3 regions of the Paenibacillus sp. FSL M8-0334 genome follow, and region 2 is predicted to be linked to each of the others. Evidence: a T-box and tRNA genes for the amino acid it is inferred to sense, from the RefSeq annotation. Region 2 holds a T-box; the other regions hold tRNA genes.
What was found. The T-box of region 2 lies ahead of ileS (isoleucine--tRNA ligase). A T-box ahead of a tRNA ligase gene usually reads a tRNA of that ligase, here a tRNA-Ile.
Positions count from the first base shown of each region.

Region 1: it has a tRNA-Ile gene. The T-box ahead of ileS (isoleucine--tRNA ligase) is inferred to sense a tRNA for this amino acid. The anticodon was not compared.
Region 3: it has a tRNA-Ile gene. The T-box ahead of ileS (isoleucine--tRNA ligase) is inferred to sense a tRNA for this amino acid. The anticodon was not compared.

Region 1 covers NZ_JBBOCH010000001.1:2,977,710-2,981,711, forward strand. The annotation lists gene MKX64_RS13035 (hypothetical protein) at 1-52, shown strand, start outside; rRNA gene MKX64_RS13040 (16S ribosomal RNA) at 438-1,990, shown strand; rRNA gene rrf (5S ribosomal RNA) at 2,184-2,300, shown strand; tRNA gene MKX64_RS13050 (tRNA-Ile) at 2,310-2,386, shown strand; tRNA gene MKX64_RS13055 (tRNA-Ala) at 2,422-2,497, shown strand; rRNA gene MKX64_RS13060 (23S ribosomal RNA) at 2,792-4,002, shown strand, end outside.
Region 2 covers NZ_JBBOCH010000001.1:314,301-318,302, forward strand. The annotation lists gene ileS (isoleucine--tRNA ligase) at 1-2,313, opposite strand, end outside; T-box leader at 2,369-2,653, opposite strand; gene MKX64_RS01445 (DivIVA domain-containing protein) at 2,724-3,218, opposite strand; gene MKX64_RS01450 (YlmH family RNA-binding protein) at 3,399-4,002, opposite strand, start outside.
Region 3 covers NZ_JBBOCH010000001.1:2,192,869-2,196,870, forward strand. The annotation lists rRNA gene MKX64_RS09545 (23S ribosomal RNA) at 1-1,213, opposite strand, end outside; tRNA gene MKX64_RS09550 (tRNA-Ala) at 1,507-1,582, opposite strand; tRNA gene MKX64_RS09555 (tRNA-Ile) at 1,617-1,693, opposite strand; rRNA gene rrf (5S ribosomal RNA) at 1,703-1,819, opposite strand; rRNA gene MKX64_RS09565 (16S ribosomal RNA) at 1,975-3,527, opposite strand; gene MKX64_RS09570 (pro-sigmaK processing inhibitor BofA family protein) at 3,903-4,002, opposite strand, start outside.

The sequences.
Region 1 (4,002 bases), 2.7 Mb from region 2:
AGAACTCTCCAAATATGCGCGTAACGGCAAGTTTCCGCAAATCAAACATTAAAACCTTAGAAAAACACCTCGAAATATAAAAAAGAGTGTTGACTATCCTCGTTTGAATGTGGTAAATTAAGTTTCGCTTCCTTAACGAAAGCTGATGCCGCCAACCGGCGGCAGAGATGATTCTTAAAAGAGAATGAAAAAACTTTTAAAAAAAGTCTTGCAAAGTAACTAGGAAGTATGATATATTATAAAAGTCGCCGCTGAGAGATGCGATGACGAAAAAGCAAGATGATCGATCTTTGAAAACTGAACAACGAGTGGGTAAAACGAACCGCTTCGGCGGGGAGTTATGAATAGAGAATTGAACAAATTCTCGTCAGTTTTGAAATGAGCTACAAACTCATCGGTTGGATAATTTCTTGGAGCGATCCAGAAATTTTCAATCTTTATTGGAGAGTTTGATCCTGGCTCAGGACGAACGCTGGCGGCGTGCCTAATACATGCAAGTCGAGCGGAATCGATGGAGTGCTTGCACTCCTGAGATTTAGCGGCGGACGGGTGAGTAACACGTAGGCAACCTGCCCTCAAGACTGGGATAACTACCGGAAACGGTAGCTAATACCGGATAGGATATTTGGCTGCATGGCCGAATATGGAAAGGCGGAGCAATCTGTCACTTGAGGATGGGCCTGCGGCGCATTAGCTAGTTGGTGGGGTAATGGCCTACCAAGGCGACGATGCGTAGCCGACCTGAGAGGGTGAACGGCCACACTGGGACTGAGACACGGCCCAGACTCCTACGGGAGGCAGCAGTAGGGAATCTTCCGCAATGGACGAAAGTCTGACGGAGCAACGCCGCGTGAGTGATGAAGGTTTTCGGATCGTAAAGCTCTGTTGCCAGGGAAGAACGCCAGAGAGAGTAACTGCTCTTTGGGTGACGGTACCTGAGAAGAAAGCCCCGGCTAACTACGTGCCAGCAGCCGCGGTAATACGTAGGGGGCAAGCGTTGTCCGGAATTATTGGGCGTAAAGCGCGCGCAGGCGGTTCTTTAAGTCTGGTGTTTAAACCCGGAGCTTAACTTCGGGACGCACTGGAAACTGGGGAACTTGAGTGCAGAAGAGGAGAGTGGAATTCCACGTGTAGCGGTGAAATGCGTAGATATGTGGAGGAACACCAGTGGCGAAGGCGACTCTCTGGGCTGTAACTGACGCTGAGGCGCGAAAGCGTGGGGAGCAAACAGGATTAGATACCCTGGTAGTCCACGCCGTAAACGATGAATGCTAGGTGTTAGGGGTTTCGATACCCTTGGTGCCGAAGTTAACACATTAAGCATTCCGCCTGGGGAGTACGGTCGCAAGACTGAAACTCAAAGGAATTGACGGGGACCCGCACAAGCAGTGGAGTATGTGGTTTAATTCGAAGCAACGCGAAGAACCTTACCAGGTCTTGACATCCCTTTGACCCCTCTAGAGATAGAGGTTTCCTTCGGGACAGAGGAGACAGGTGGTGCATGGTTGTCGTCAGCTCGTGTCGTGAGATGTTGGGTTAAGTCCCGCAACGAGCGCAACCCTTGATCTTAGTTGCCAGCACGTAATGGTGGGCACTCTAAGGTGACTGCCGGTGACAAACCGGAGGAAGGTGGGGATGACGTCAAATCATCATGCCCCTTATGACCTGGGCTACACACGTACTACAATGGCTGGTACAACGGGAAGCGAAGCCGCGAGGTGGAGCCAATCCTAAAAAGCCAGTCTCAGTTCGGATTGCAGGCTGCAACTCGCCTGCATGAAGTCGGAATTGCTAGTAATCGCGGATCAGCATGCCGCGGTGAATACGTTCCCGGGTCTTGTACACACCGCCCGTCACACCACGAGAGTTTACAACACCCGAAGTCGGTGGGGTAACCGCAAGGAGCCAGCCGCCGAAGGTGGGGTAGATGATTGGGGTGAAGTCGTAACAAGGTAGCCGTATCGGAAGGTGCGGCTGGATCACCTCCTTTCTATGGAGAATCGCTCTCTGAGACGAGAGCATTCAAATAGGCTGACTGTAAAGTCGCCGATCCCTTTGCGAAAGCAAAGGGACCAAATCAGGTTTAGGCCTGAGATTATGCTTTCGGAGTAGCTTTACTTCGTAAAGCTTTCGCCCACTCGTTGGTCAGTTTTGAGAGGTCAATCCTTTCATACATATATACGTTTGGTGATGATGGCGGAAGGGTTCCACGCGTACCCATACCGAACACGACCGTTAAGCCTTCCAGCGCCGATGGTACTTGGACCGAAGGGTCCCGGGAGAGTAGGACGTCGCCAAGCGTATGATATGGGCCCTTAGCTCAGCTGGTTAGAGCGCACCCCTGATAAGGGTGAGGTCGGTGGTTCGAGTCCACTAGGGCCCACCATTTCAACTTCATATTTAGTGATGAGGTTCCTTTTTGGGGCTATAGCTCAGCTGGGAGAGCGCCTGCCTTGCACGCAGGAGGTCAGGGGTTCGATCCCCCTTGGCTCCACCATCATACTCATATCACTTCCATAAATTGCAGGTTGCACTGAAATGTATGGCATGATATGATAATCTTCCGGTCGAAGGACCGGGGGTGATCCTTGAAAACTAGATAACGAAACGAATTTGCGTTTTAGAAATATCCTTTTAGCTGAACTTGTGTCACAACAAGTTTCAATAAAAGTAGCACGCGAAGGTTTTGAGATCGTCGATCCTTTGGAAGTTTGTTTCCACCACCGAGCGGTTTTATCCAATCAGGGAAACAAACGGACAACAGAGCGAGGAGCGCAAAACCGGAGCAAATGGTTAAGCTACTAAGAGCACACGGAGGATGCCTAGGCGCTAGGAGCCGATGAAGGACGTGGCGAACGACGAAATGGCCTCGGGGAGCTGTAAGCAAGCTTTGATCCGGGGATGTCCGAATGGGGAAACCCGGCTGGTGTAATAACCAGTCACTCACAGCTGAATACATAGGTTGTGAAGAGGCATACCCAGGGAACTGAAACATCTAAGTACCTGGAGGAAGAGAAAACAAGAGTGATTCCGTCAGTAGCGGCGAGCGAACGCGGAACAGCCTAAACCGAAGAGCTTGCTCTTCGGGGTTGTGGGACGTCTCACATGGAGTTACAAAGGTTTAGATTAGTTGAACAGGTCTGGAAAGGCCGGCCATAGAAGGTAAAAGCCCTGTAGTCGAAAATGTGAACCCTCCGAGACGGATCCCGAGTAGTGCGGGGCACGTGAAACCCCGTATGAATCTGCCAGGACCATCTGGTAAGGCTAAATACTCCCTAGCGACCGATAGTGAAGCAGTACCGTGAGGGAAAGGTGAAAAGCACCCCGGGAGGGGAGTGAAATAGAACCTGAAACCGTGTGCTTACAAGAAGTCAGAGCCCGTTAAATGGGTGATGGCGTGCCTTTTGTAGAATGAACCGGCGAGTTACGTTCCCATGCAAGGTTAAGGCGAGAAGCCGTAGCCGCAGCGAAAGCGAGTCTGAATAGGGCGAATGAGTATGTGGGCGTAGACCCGAAACCGTGTGATCTACCCCTGTCCAGGGTGAAGGTGCGGTAACACGCACTGGAGGCCCGAACCCACGTACGTTGAAAAGTGCGGGGATGAGGTGGGGGTAGCGGAGAAATTCCAATCGAACTCGGAGATAGCTGGTTCTCCCCGAAATAGCTTTAGGGCTAGCCTCGGAATAAAGAGTCATGGAGGTAGAGCACTGATTGGGTGCGGGGCCCGCAAGGGTTACCAAGCTCAGTCAAACTCCGAATGCCATCGACTTATGTCCGGGAGTCAGACAGTGAGTGCTAAGATCCATTGTCAAAAGGGAAACAGCCCAGACCATCAGCTAAGGTCCCCAAGTGTGTGTTAAGTGGGAAAGGATGTGGAGTTGCACAGACAACCAGGATGTTGGCTTAGAAGCAGCCACCATTTAAAGAGTGCGTAATAGCTCACTGGTCGAGTGACTCTGCGCCGAAAATGTAACGGGGCTAAACACACCACCGAAGCTATGG
Region 2 (4,002 bases):
CTCTCCGCCGCCCAGGTTGACGTAGATGTCCTCAGACAGCATTGGCGTGAACGGCGCCATCACTCTGGAAAGCACCAGCAGCACATGCGTCAGCGTGCCGTAAGCGGCCAGCTTATCCTCGCCAAGTCCGCTGCCCCAGAAGCGATCGCGGGAGCGGCGGATATACCAGTTGCTCAGCTCATCAACGAATGCCTCGATCGCTTTGGCTGCATTCAGGAAGTCATTCACAGCCAGCCCTTTGTCAACGACCAGCACAAGGCTGTTCAGGCGGGACAGAATCCAGCGGTCCAGCTTGTTCTCCGAACCTTGGAATTGATGCTTCGCCGGGTCATAACCGTCAATGCCGGCATACAGGGTCAGGAAGGCATGGGTGTTCACCAGCGTATCGATGACCTTCGATTTGGCTTCTCCGACGATGCCTTTCGAGAAGCGTTTGCTGTTCCAAGGCGCGCTGTCGGCCAGCAGCGCCCAGCGGAAGGCGTCCGTTCCGTATTCCTCGATGATCTCCCAAGGATCGATGACATTGCCTTTGGATTTGGACATCTTCTGTCCGTTCTCGTCCAGAATGTGGCCGGTAGCCATAACGGCTTTATACGGCGCTTTGCCTGTAAACAAGGTGGATACCGCCAGTAGGCTGTAGAACCAGCCGCGTGTCTGATCGATGCCTTCACAGATCATGTCGGCCGGATACTGATGTTCGAAAGTCTCATTATTTTCAAACGGGTAATGGTATTGGGCGAACGGCATCGAGCCGCTGTCAAACCATACGTCAATCACCTCGGACGTTCTCTCCATCACGCCGCCTTCACAGTGCGGACACTTCACCTTCACCTCATCAACGTAAGGCTTATGAAGCTCCAGATCCTCGCTCACTTCCCCTACAGCGTTGGCGCGAAGATCAGCGATGCTGTGCGGCGCGTACTGCCCGTCACAGGAGCTGCACACCCATACGTTCAGCGGCGTTCCCCAATAGCGGTTCCGGCTGATGTTCCAGTCCACCAGATCCTCCAGGAATTTGCCGAACCGGCCTTCACGCACATGGCCCGGATACCAGGTGACGGAATTGTTGTTCTCAATCAGCTTGTCTTTAACCGCTGTCGTCTCGATAAACCAGCTCTCCATCGCATAATAGAGGAGCGGAGATTTACAGCGCCAGCAGAACGGATAGCTGTGCTCATATTTCTCTTTGCTGTACAGCAGCCCTTTTTCCGAAAGAGCCTTCACGATATCCAGATCACAGTCCTTCACGAACCGTCCCGCAAAATCAGTCACCTCGTCGTTATAACGGCCTTGCCCGTTCACTACACTCACAAAGCTGATGCCATTCTCCCGGCAGACGCGGTAATCGTCCTCACCGTGCGCAGGCGCCATATGGACAATCCCTGTACCGCTGGCATCGGTAACGAAGGAAGCGCCCACGATCACATTGCTTTTCTCCGCCTTGATGTAGCTGAACGGCGGGGTGTAGCTTCTTCCAACCAGCTCCGCGCCCTTCAGTTCAGACAGTACGGTGAATTCACCTTTCATAACATCGTCCACAAGATTCTTGGCTACGATGTATACGCCGTCCTCCTGCTGTACCCGAACATAGTCCATATCCGGATTGACTGCCAGCGCCACGTGCGCCGGAAGCGTCCAAGGGGTAGTCGTCCAGGCGAGTACATATTCGCCGCTGTCATGCAGCTTGAATTTAGCCGTTGCAGACAGATCCTTGACGTCCTCATACCCCTGTGCAACCTCATGCGAGCTCAGTGTCGTCTGACAGCACGGGCAGTACGGGCTCACCCGGTGACCGCGATAGAGAAGACCCTTATCATGGATCGTCGCCAGGATGTTCCATACACTTTCGATATAATTGTTATCCAGTGTGACATAGGGGTGATCGAGATCGGTCCAGTAAGCAATCGCCTCGGTCAGCTCCCGCCATTTATGCTCATATTCGAACACGCTCGCTTTACACTTCTGGATAAAAGCTTCCACGCCGTAATTTTCGATTTCCTGTTTACCGGAGATGCCCAGCTGTTTCTCCACCCCAAGCTCTACCGGCAGACCATGAGTATCCCAGCCCGCTTTGCGGACAACCTGATAGCCCTTCATCGTTTGGTAACGGCCTACAAAATCCTTGATGACCCGTCCAAGCACGTGCCCGATATGAGGAGCACCGTTCGCTGTCGGCGGCCCTTCATAGAATACATAGTTCGGACGACCTTCGCGGTGCTGGATCGATTTCTTGAACGTGTCCTCTTCTTTCCATTTGTTCAGGATACGCAGCTCTCTGGCGCGCGCCTTCTCTTTCACATCAACTCTGTTCATGCCGTATCTTCCTTTCATCCTAACTCATGTAAAATCAAAAAAAGGCCCTCATCCCCCAAGGGACGAGAACCTTAACTCGCGTGACCACCCTAATTCTGTCTGACTGCAACGCACATCAAGCGCAGACCAAACAGCACCTCTGCTCCATGCCAATAACGACAGGCACGGGTCCGATGTAACGTTCGGAGGACGGCTTAGCTTACACACTCCGGATTCACGGCGCTTCGGCTTTGCTTCTCAAGGACGATATTCCACAAGGTCTGAACATTGGCTTTCAGCAGGATGCCAACTCTCTGAGGGACAGCGCCACTTGTGTACTTGTTCCCATCTGCGAATTTACGATTGTTCATTCAATTCAACTATGTTACTAGTTATAGACTTTTTCAGGCCAAAAGTCAACCGCTATCCGCCTAATATACCTCTTTCGGCTCAAGACTCGGCTCAGGCGACTCCAGCGACTCCCATCCATCCTGCTTCAGCAGTTCCAGCTGCGCTTCCACGAGCGAGCGGAAGCGTGTCCGGTAAATGGAGGCCTGCTTCTTCAGTTCTTCTACTTCCAATGCGACTTTGCGCGATTTGCCAAGCGCTTCGTTGATGATCCGGTCCGCATTCTTCTCCGCTTCCTTCACGATCAGCTGCGCTTCCTTCTTCGCGTTGTTCTTCACCTCATCCGCAGCCTCCTGGGCCACGATGATCGTCTTCGATAAGGTTTCCTCAATATTCGCAAAATGATCCAGCTTCTCCTGCATCGCCATTAACTGGTTATGCATTTCCTTGTTCTCCCGAATCACGCTTTCATAATCTTTAATAACCTGATCCAAAAATTCGTTGACCTCGTCTTCATCATAACCCCGGATTCGACGGGCAAACTCCTTATTATGTATATCAAGTGGTGTAAGTGGCATGGTGTGCACCTCCTAAGAATATCGGCTTGTTGCAGACGGGATACGGTCATCCCTGCTATAAGCCAAACCACCCGTCTATGAAAACAGCAGCGGTCATCAGAATGTATCGGTTAATCGGTCGCCATTATTAATGTTTGTTAGTAAATCTTCGACAAAAAAACGGCAATTCCTTCAAAGGCATCACGCATATTTCCCAACCTTGACACGGTACCGCCCTTTTTTTGTCAAGCCGCCCGTCTCCAGCACTTTAAACCGACCAAACCCTTGAATGGAGATCACATCCCCTTCTTTCAGCGGCGTAGAAGGATCCTCTTCCACTTTCCAGTTGACTCTGCAGCGTCCCGCTTTGATCGGAACGACAATTTTGGCCCGGCTGATGCGGAACGCATCGCTGGCAATGCCGTCGAGTCTCATGGAGGAGACCGTAATCTCCATCGTATCCAGCGTGACCGGGGACACCTGGAGCTTGTCCAGCGGCAACAGCTCGGTCATGACATGCACCCGATGCACCTGGCTCAGGTTCAAATGCAGATACGCGCTGATATCCTCGGAGACAACGGCATGACAGCCGTTCTCCAGCACATGAATATCGCCAATCTTGGAGCGCTTGATGCCGAGCCCGAGAATGGAGCCCATATAGTCGCCATGCTCCAGCTCCCCCAGCTTCTGGTCAGAAGAGGTGATGCTGAGCACCTTCATCCCCATATCCTCATTCGCCAGGTCCCGGTAATCGGGCGCGATGAAAGCACGAACACGCTCTGCATCCGGATGTCCGCCACTGTAG
Region 3 (4,002 bases), 1.9 Mb from region 2:
AGCCATAGCTTCGGTGGTGTGTTTAGCCCCGTTACATTTTCGGCGCAGAGTCACTCGACCAGTGAGCTATTACGCACTCTTTAAATGGTGGCTGCTTCTAAGCCAACATCCTGGTTGTCTGTGCAACTCCACATCCTTTCCCACTTAACACACACTTGGGGACCTTAGCTGATGGTCTGGGCTGTTTCCCTTTTGACAATGGATCTTAGCACTCACTGTCTGACTCCCGGACATAAGTCGATGGCATTCGGAGTTTGACTGAGCTTGGTAACCCTTGCGGGCCCCGCACCCAATCAGTGCTCTACCTCCATGACTCTTTATTCCGAGGCTAGCCCTAAAGCTATTTCGGGGAGAACCAGCTATCTCCGAGTTCGATTGGAATTTCTCCGCTACCCCCACCTCATCCCCGCACTTTTCAACGTACGTGGGTTCGGGCCTCCAGTGCGTGTTACCGCACCTTCACCCTGGACAGGGGTAGATCACACGGTTTCGGGTCTACGCCCACATACTAACTCGCCCTATTCAGACTCGCTTTCGCTGCGGCTACGGCTTCTCGCCTTAACCTTGCATGGGAACGTAACTCGCCGGTTCATTCTACAAAAGGCACGCCATCACCCATTGAACGGGCTCTGACTTCTTGTAAGCACACGGTTTCAGGTTCTATTTCACTCCCCTCCCGGGGTGCTTTTCACCTTTCCCTCACGGTACTGCTTCACTATCGGTCGCTAGGGAGTATTTAGCCTTACCAGATGGTCCTGGCAGATTCATACGGGGTTTCACGTGCCCCGCACTACTCGGGATCCGTCTCGGAGGGTTCACATTTTCGACTACAGGGCTTTTACCTTCTATGGCCGGCCTTTCCAGACCTGTTCAACTAATCTAAACCTTTGTAACTCCATGTGAGACGTCCCACAACCCCGAAGAGCAAGCTCTTCGGTTTAGGCTGTTCCGCGTTCGCTCGCCGCTACTGACGGAATCACTCTTGTTTTCTCTTCCTCCAGGTACTTAGATGTTTCAGTTCCCTGGGTATGCCTCTTCACAGCCTATGTATTCAGCTGTGAGTGACTGGTTATTACACCAGCCGGGTTTCCCCATTCGGACATCCCCGGATCAAAGCTTGCTTACAGCTCCCCGAGGCCATTTCGTCGTTCGCCACGTCCTTCATCGGCTCCTAGCGCCTAGGCATCCTCCGTGTGCTCTTAGTAGCTTAACCATTTGCTCCGGTTTTGCGCTCCTCGCTCTGTTGTCCGTTTGTTTCCCTGATTGGATAAAACCGCTCAGTAGTGGAAACAAACTTCCAAAGGATCGATGATCTCAAAACCTTCGCGTGCTACTTTTATTGAAACTTGTTGTGACACAAGTTCAGCTAAAAGGATATTTCTAAAACGCAAATTCGTTTCGTTATCTAGTTTTCAAGGATCAACCCCGGTCTTCAACCGGAAGATTATCATATCATGCCATACATTTCAGTGCAACCTGCAATTTATGGAAGTGATATGAGTATGATGGTGGAGCCAAGGGGGATCGAACCCCTGACCTCCTGCGTGCAAGGCAGGCGCTCTCCCAGCTGAGCTATAGCCCCAAAAAGGAACCTCATCACTAAATATGAAGTTGAATGGTGGGCCCTAGTGGACTCGAACCACCGACCTCACCCTTATCAGGGGTGCGCTCTAACCAGCTGAGCTAAGGGCCCATATCATACGCTTGGCGACGTCCTACTCTCCCGGGACCCTTCGGTCCAAGTACCATCGGCGCTGGAAGGCTTAACGGTCGTGTTCGGTATGGGTACGCGTGGAACCCTTCCGCCATCATCACCAAACGTATATATGTATGAAAGGATTGACCTCTCAAAACTGACCAACGAGTGAGTAACAGGCCTAAACCTGATTCGGTTCCTTTGCTTTCGCAAAGGGATCGGCGACTTTACAGTCAGCCTATTTGAATGCTCTCGTTGCAGAGAGCGATTCTCCATAGAAAGGAGGTGATCCAGCCGCACCTTCCGATACGGCTACCTTGTTACGACTTCACCCCAATCATCTACCCCACCTTCGGCGGCTGGCTCCTTGCGGTTACCCCACCGACTTCGGGTGTTGTAAACTCTCGTGGTGTGACGGGCGGTGTGTACAAGACCCGGGAACGTATTCACCGCGGCATGCTGATCCGCGATTACTAGCAATTCCGACTTCATGCAGGCGAGTTGCAGCCTGCAATCCGAACTGAGACTGGCTTTTTAGGATTGGCTCCACCTCGCGGCTTCGCTTCCCGTTGTACCAGCCATTGTAGTACGTGTGTAGCCCAGGTCATAAGGGGCATGATGATTTGACGTCATCCCCACCTTCCTCCGGTTTGTCACCGGCAGTCACCTTAGAGTGCCCACCATTACGTGCTGGCAACTAAGATCAAGGGTTGCGCTCGTTGCGGGACTTAACCCAACATCTCACGACACGAGCTGACGACAACCATGCACCACCTGTCTCCTCTGTCCCGAAGGAAACCTCTATCTCTAGAGGGGTCAAAGGGATGTCAAGACCTGGTAAGGTTCTTCGCGTTGCTTCGAATTAAACCACATACTCCACTGCTTGTGCGGGTCCCCGTCAATTCCTTTGAGTTTCAGTCTTGCGACCGTACTCCCCAGGCGGAATGCTTAATGTGTTAACTTCGGCACCAAGGGTATCGAAACCCCTAACACCTAGCATTCATCGTTTACGGCGTGGACTACCAGGGTATCTAATCCTGTTTGCTCCCCACGCTTTCGCGCCTCAGCGTCAGTTACAGCCCAGAGAGTCGCCTTCGCCACTGGTGTTCCTCCACATATCTACGCATTTCACCGCTACACGTGGAATTCCACTCTCCTCTTCTGCACTCAAGTTCCCCAGTTTCCAGTGCGTCCCGAAGTTAAGCTCCGGGTTTAAACACCAGACTTAAAGAACCGCCTGCGCGCGCTTTACGCCCAATAATTCCGGACAACGCTTGCCCCCTACGTATTACCGCGGCTGCTGGCACGTAGTTAGCCGGGGCTTTCTTCTCAGGTACCGTCACCCAAAGAGCAGTTACTCTCTCTGGCGTTCTTCCCTGGCAACAGAGCTTTACGATCCGAAAACCTTCATCACTCACGCGGCGTTGCTCCGTCAGACTTTCGTCCATTGCGGAAGATTCCCTACTGCTGCCTCCCGTAGGAGTCTGGGCCGTGTCTCAGTCCCAGTGTGGCCGTTCACCCTCTCAGGTCGGCTACGCATCGTCGCCTTGGTAGGCCATTACCCCACCAACTAGCTAATGCGCCGCAGGCCCATCCTCAAGTGACAGATTGCTCCGCCTTTCCATATCCGGCCATGCAGCCAAATATCCTATCTGGTATTAGCTACCGTTTCCGGTAGTTATCCCAGTCTTGAGGGCAGGTTGCCTACGTGTTACTCACCCGTCCGCCGCTAAATCTCAGGAGTGCAAGCACTCCATCGATTCCGCTCGACTTGCATGTATTAGGCACGCCGCCAGCGTTCGTCCTGAGCCAGGATCAAACTCTCCAATAAAGATTGAACACTTCTGGATTGCTCCAAGAAATCATCCAACCAATGAGTTTGTAGCTCATTTCAAAACTGACGAGAATTTGTTCAATTCTCTTATATCTGCTTCATTTATTGTACGGCTTGTACAACATCATGTTGCAGTGGATTTTTAACAAAATCCATACTCACTCGTTGTTCAGTTTTCAAAGATCAATGCTTTGTTTTCGTTCGCCGTAACTCACAGCGGCGACTTTAATAATATATCACACTATCTCGTTCCCGGTCAAGAAGTTTTTTTGATTAATTTTTCATCCATTATCTTCTAAACCGCTGGGGAACGATCACACCCGAACAAAACGGGCGAAACTTAATGTATCACAGATGATAACCCGCCGTCAACTATCCGAGCAATGTTATTTTAAGCCCGAGAAGCAAAGCGACGCCCGGCAAGCCGAGCACCATTACCGTGCCGATCGTCATCGGATTCAGCGGAATATAG